3 regions of the Neobacillus sp. D3-1R genome follow, and region 1 is predicted to be linked to each of the others. Evidence: predicted binding sites of a transcription regulator. Region 1 holds the regulator's gene; each other region holds the start of a gene.
The links. Region 1 encodes Rex, which represses fermentation and respiration genes when NADH is low (regulators of the CRP and FNR family bind a similar motif). Its sites were predicted from a motif close to TTGTGAAATATTTCACAA; they were not measured.

Region 1 (2,208 bases):
CCAAAATGTTTTGATAGTTGATTTACTTGTAATAAAATCATCATTATTCACCTCTTACCTACACCAAGTGTATCCTAATCTGATGGTATCGGCAATCATCAGTAATATATGTGAAGAAAATTACAATCGTCTTAACAAGTAGGATAAAAATGGTGTATATTAAATGAGAGAGGAGCTATCAAATGGCAGAATTTACGCATTTTAATGAAGAAGGCCGAGCAAAAATGGTAGATGTCAGTAATAAGCCAGAGACCGTGCGAACGGCTGTTGCTCAATCTAGTATTCGATTAAATAAAGAGATTTATGAAAGAATTACCAATCAGACCATGAAAAAGGGAGACGTCTTAGCTGTCGCACAAGTAGCAGCCGTCATGGCTTGCAAAAAGACATGGGACATTATTCCGATGTGTCATCCGATACCGCTGACAGGAATTGATTTAACTTTTTCTTGGGAAGCCGTGGAAGATGATTATATATTACATATTTATGCTACTGTTAAAACCAAAGGAAATACGGGAGTGGAGATGGAAGCGCTCACAGCTGCATCCGTTTGTGCCTTAACCGTTTATGATATGTGCAAAGCGGTGGATAAAGGGATGGTCATTGGACCAACCTTCCTTGTCGAAAAAACAGGCGGCAAAAATGGTGACTTTAAGAGGATTGAACCAGTTAAATAAACGTTATAAATAGTCAAGGTAGGGGATGGGATGGTAAATGAATAATGAAACGATGAAGATACCACAAGCGACGGCAAAGAGATTGCCGTTATATTATCGATTTTTAAAAAATTTACATTCATCTGGAAAGCAGCGTGTTTCTTCAGCTGAACTTAGTGAGGCGGTAAAAGTTGATTCCGCAACGATTCGAAGAGACTTTTCGTACTTTGGTGCCTTGGGGAAAAAGGGCTATGGATATAATGTTAATTACTTATTATCTTTTTTCTCAAAAACCTTGGACCAAGATGAATTAACCAAAGTGGCTCTCATAGGTGTTGGAAACCTGGGAACAGCTTTTTTAAACTACAATTTTTTAAAAAATAATAATACTAAAATTGAACTTGCGTTTGATGTAGATAAAGGAAAAGTGGGGACAACCATCGGAGATGTCAAGGTATATCATATGGATGAACTTGAGGAAATCATCGTAAAGTCAGACATTCAAGTAGCCATTCTTACGGTCCCAGCTCCTGTTGCCCAAAGTATTACCGATAAACTCGTTAACGCAAATGTAAAAGGAATATTAAATTTTACACCAGCACGATTAGATGTACCGAATTCTATTCGGGTACACCATATTGATTTAGCAGTCGAACTACAATCGTTAATCTATTTCTTAAAACATTACTCGACAGATGAAGAGGAATAAAAAATGAGTCCATTAGGCGGACTCATTTTTTTTTGAATGTTTTTTTGAGTTTGTAATGGATGGCGATCATTTTTATCCCTGATCCTACGTCAAATGTAGCAAGAATGACTAATAGATAAGAGAAAAAGCCCCAGCCATCCTCTTGGACATTTTGAATAGCAAAATACGTAAATAAACTACCTAGCAAAATATATAGGATGCCGGAGCCAAAAGGTGAATATCTCATAAAATCCTCCAAATCATTTTAAAAAAATGAAATAAAGCTTTGAACTTTTTCCGCTTCTTGTATCATTTTTTCGATATCTTCTTTGAAAACAGATTGAATTAACACAACAAATGTATTCATGGCTACATGGGCAAACATGGGAACCCAGATTCGTTTCGTCTTTACATATAGGAAGGCAAAGGTAAAGCCCATAGCCGAGTAAAGCAGTGTATGTTCAGGCTCTGTGTGGGCTAATGCAAAGATAACCGAGCTGATAAGGGCAGATAGGAAAAAATTAAAACGTTTGTAAAGTGAACCAAAGATGATTTTTCGAAAGACGATTTCCTCTAAAATAGGTCCTAATACGGAACTAACAATAATCACAAGAGGGAACGTTTCAATAATCTTAATAATTTGTTTCGTGTTTTCCGAACCCATTTTAATTCCAAGCATATTTTCAATATTTGCAGCAAGCGATTGTGAAATTAGGGCTAAGAAAATACCGATGAAAGCCCAAAGCAAGGACCTTTGAAATGACATCGTATGGCTTCTATCTAATTGATCGGATTTCATTTCTTTTCTTAAAATAAAAAGTACAATCAGTGTCGTGATAGAAAAACTAATGAGGAGCCAATAAG
Region 2 (2,208 bases), 2.1 Mb from region 1:
CGTCTAGATTGTTGTTATGAAATTTTTGTTTGCAGAGTATCCTCTTTTATAACTGGCATTAAATTTGTTGCTTTAGGCTTGGAAGACAAGTAAACATAGAGGAAACCTACAAAGAAACCACCACCAATGATATTTCCAATGGTTACTGGAATTAAATTATGAATGGCACCTGTTAAAGTAATAGCTTCAAGATGAGGAACTGCTAAGGAAATGGAAAAGGTAACCATATTAGCTACACTATGTTCAAATCCCGAAGCTACAAAGGCAAACACCAATAAAAGCATCGCACTAATCTTCGCTCCATCTCCTTTTATATTTAATGGAATCCAAACTGCTAGGCATACGAGCCAATTACAAAGAATTGCTCTAAAAAATAATTCCATTGTAGATAATTCCATCTTATGACTTGCTACATTCATAAGATATTGACTATTGTCTAGTGAAGAAAATAATCCGGATAACATCACCATGAAAGCAAATCCAATAGCTCCCATTAAATTTCCTAAATAACAGGTAATCCAATTTTCAATGGTGTCCTTCCAAGTGGTCTCTTTTTTTAGGGTACTAATAACAAATGTCATCGTATTGCCAGTAAACAATTCAGACCCGCCATATATGATCAGAACTAAAGCAAGACCAAAAAAGATCGAACTTACTAAAGAGGTAGCTGGTGAGCGTGCATCAAAAAATGACTCTCCAAGTCTATAGGACATCATGATTCCAAAACCAATGTAAACACCTGACAAAGCCGCTCTAACTAAATATTGAAGCAGTGAGGTTTCTAAATAACCCTTTTTCTTTTTCGCTAACTCAATGACTAAATCTATTGCAGATGTATTCATCACACAAGACCCTTTCTTTGTTTGTGAATTTCATCACAATCTTGATAAATTCATCATAAACCCATTTCTACCTTTTGTTAATGAACGAAATATGTCAATTTATTAAGCGTTTACAAAACTCAAAAAATGGTCCTTTACCGAATTAACGCGTCGGGGGTCTGACCCCCGACGCGTTAATTTGATAAAGTATTTATTCCTCGTTGTGTTCTATACTTAATCCTTCTATATGCCTTTTTTCCATCAGTTTCTTTTTCTTACGGTTTTCTACTGAGTCAAACACAATATTAAAGTCATAGTCTGCTGGATACAACTCAGCACTTGAAATATATAAATGCAATCGCTTATGATTGATTTCCTGTTTTACTCCTTTGATTTGAACAATATAATTTCCTTTAGCATCCGGACCTTTATAGACAATTCCTATTTCATCAGTTGAGCTGATTTTAACATTATCACCCATCTCAAACAGTTGTATATGACTTGTTGTTTCCTTTATTTTCTTTTCACGACGTTGATGTCGATTTATAATTACCTGTTTATCCAACTCTGCTTTTAATGAAAAATCTTGTTCAGGTATTTTATACTCTTTTGTTTCTTTATAGGTAATGAAATGAGCTTTTTCTATTATTTTCGGATGTAATCCTAGTTTTAAGGCAATGGCAAATGCTTGGCTATCCCCACCTCTGCCTATAATAAGGCGATAAGTTGGCCTTAAAGTTTCTAAGTCAAATTCCATTGAACCATTAATAAATCCTTCATGCTGATAAGCAAATTCTTTTATTTCACTATAATGCGTTGTTGCAAATAACGTACACCCTTTTAGATACAATTGTTCTAATATCGCTGTTGCTAATCCCATCCCTTCACCTGGGTCAGTTCCAGATCCTAGTTCATCTAGCAATACAAGCGAGCGATCGTTGGCTTCCTTTAATATCTCAACAATATTAACAATTCTAGAACTAAAGGTACTTAAGTTTTGCTCAATACTTTGCCCATCACCAATATCTACTAATACTTTATGGAAAATACTCATTTGAGATCCACTTTCCACAGGAAGATGAAGCCCTGATTGAAACATGATTGTTAACAATCCAACAGTCTTAATCGTTACCGTTTTTCCTCCTGTATTTGGACCTGTAATCACTAATGAGTGGCAGCCATTGCCGAGTTCGAGATTTAGTGGTACAGCAAGATCTCCCAAAAGTGGGTGCTTTGCATTTTTCAAATATATGTGATGTTCTTCATTTATCCCAATTGGCACACCATCAATAAATCGGCTATATTTCGCTTTTGCAAACAGAAAGTCATAATGAATCATTGTTTCCATCGCTAAGCGAATTTCTGATTCATGACTTTCGACAAGTCC
Region 3 (2,208 bases), 470 kb from region 1:
TTTCATAAGCTAACTGGAGGATTTGATGCATCTGGCTACTTAGCAAATGCCGTAGCCAATCCAGTAAAAGGTCCAGATGGCAGCATGGTTTATGGTTGGTATGTAAGCTTCTTAAAGAGTTTCGCAATACCAAATGTTGATATCTTTAACACGATCGTTCCACTAGGTGAGTTTTTAGTTGGTTTAGGCTTAATCTTAGGATGCTTAACAACAGCAGCGATGTTCTTCGGACTTGTCATGAACTTTGCCTTCTTCCTAGCCGGAACAGTATCTCATATTCCTACTGACTTATTCTTTGGAGCTATCATTCTCTTCGCTGGTTTCAACGCTGGTGTATTCGGTTTAGACCGCTGGGTGATTCCATTCATCCGCAAGACTGTTTTCAAAAATAAAAAAGCTGTTGGAAATAACGCTTAACTATATGAGGTCGGGCACCATCCATTTGGATGGTGCCCATTTTATTGAAGAGACTATGTTATGAACAACAATTCTCTTCCGTTTCGCATAACAAATGTTCTTCATAAGCCCGATGAACAACTTATCTCACCATTTTCTTTCCAGAATTGTTTTTCATAAGTAAATTCGTGGCTTCTCCAGACAATACCGATCCACCCAACTTCATTACCAACAAAGCAATTAAAAAATTCTATAACATTACCGTTCATAAGTTGTTCAAAATGATATTACAGATATGTGAATGATTGCACAAACTTAACTTTTACAAATAAAAGTTTGCTATATTTACAGTGTAATCATTATTCATTCATTTTTTACTAAGGAGATGTTTCACATGTTAGTGAAATGGTTAAGAGAAAACACAATTGCCGCAGGTCTATTAGCAGTCATTCGTTTATATTTAGGATATTCTTGGTTAACAGCTGGTTTGCATAAGCTTACTGGAGGATTTGATGCTTCTGGATATTTAGCAAATGCAGTAGCAAATCCAGTAAAAGGTCCAGATGGCGGTTTAGTATACGGTTGGTACGTAAGCTTTTTAAAAGGCTTCGCTCTACCGAATGTTGATATCTTCAACACCATCGTTCCTCTTGGAGAATTCTTAATTGGTTTAGGACTAATCTTAGGTTGCTTAACAACAGCTGCGATGTTCTTTGGTTTAATGATGAACTTTGCGTTCTTCTTAGCTGGTACTGTATCTCATATCCCAACTGATTTATTCCTTGGAGCAATCATTCTATTCGCTGGTTTCAACGCTGGTCAATTCGGTTTAGACCGCTGGGTGATTCCTTACATCCGTAAAACAGTTTTCAAAAATAATAAAGCAGTTGCAAATAACGCTTAACTATAAGAGAGCAGGCACCATCCAATTGGATGGTGCCCGCTTTTTGATAAATAAATCTCTCCTTGATGGCAACAAAATGTTCATCATAGGCACGAACTTTACCATCCCCTGCTGGCACCGCCACCACCTGATGAACCACCGCCTCCACCGCGTGATCCACCACCACCGCCGCCTCGTCCACCACCACGAGACAAAATCGATAATATAAAATACGTAAGCGTGCCACCAAAAAACTTAAAATCAAGAAAAATCAAAACCACTACAATTAGGATGATGAGCCAGGTAGGTATACCTAATCCATTGTTTCCTGAATTACTCATCTGCGGCTGATCCAAACTTGGCGAAGACGGTCCAAAGATTTCCTTTGCATCTATCCCGTATTCTTGTAGGACCTCATATGTTAACACTTTATACGTTTGTAATATAGCTTGGTTGGGCTGTTGTTTTTGTAAAAGTGGAACGGTATATTCATCTAGAATCCGACCTACTTTTCCGTCTGGAAGTCTTCCTTCTAACCCATATCCGACTTCAATTCTTTCTTTTCGATCATTCATAGCCAAAACTAATAACACACCATTATTTTCCTTTTGACTACCAAGTCTATATTTTCGAAAAGCTTCATTTGAAAATTCCTCGATAGAATAGTCCTCAATTGAATCCACTGTCAGTACAGCAATTTGTGCAGTTGTACGATTTTCAACCTCTCGGCCCCAGTTTCTTAACTCAGCTCTTTCGGTTTCACTTAATACATTGGCAAAGTCTTGGACGTAAATATCCCCAACTGGATTTGGAATAGTTATTTCCTTAGCAAGTGCATTTCCGTTTACAAAAAGGAAAAAGGAAACGACTAGAAGAAAGCTGACTACCCTATTGATTCTCATCCACCATTGCCTCCAAAGTCCACTTCT

Region 2: the regulator Rex is predicted to act here: its motif matches at 864-881, upstream of ACSBPO_RS13230 (formate/nitrite transporter family protein).
Region 3: the regulator Rex is predicted to act here: its motif matches at 692-709, upstream of ACSBPO_RS02580 (DoxX family membrane protein).

The regions. Positions count from the first base shown of each region.
Region 1 covers NZ_CP197471.1:45,324-47,531, forward strand. Annotated here, with positions in the region: gene ACSBPO_RS00280 (ABC-F family ATP-binding cassette domain-containing protein) at 1-41, opposite strand, end outside; gene moaC (cyclic pyranopterin monophosphate synthase MoaC) at 183-677, shown strand; gene ACSBPO_RS00290 (redox-sensing transcriptional repressor Rex) at 715-1,365, shown strand; gene ACSBPO_RS00295 (YdiK family protein) at 1,388-1,591, opposite strand; gene ACSBPO_RS00300 (CPBP family intramembrane glutamic endopeptidase) at 1,610-2,208, opposite strand, start outside.
Region 2 covers NZ_CP197471.1:2,580,013-2,582,220, forward strand. Annotated here, with positions in the region: gene ACSBPO_RS13230 (formate/nitrite transporter family protein) at 15-842, opposite strand; gene ACSBPO_RS13235 (endonuclease MutS2) at 1,033-2,208, opposite strand, start outside.
Region 3 covers NZ_CP197471.1:516,608-518,815, reverse strand. Annotated here, with positions in the region: gene ACSBPO_RS02585 (DoxX family membrane protein) at 1-417, shown strand, start outside; gene ACSBPO_RS02580 (DoxX family membrane protein) at 791-1,300, shown strand; gene ACSBPO_RS02575 (TPM domain-containing protein) at 1,399-2,181, opposite strand; gene ACSBPO_RS02570 (LemA family protein) at 2,178-2,208, opposite strand, start outside.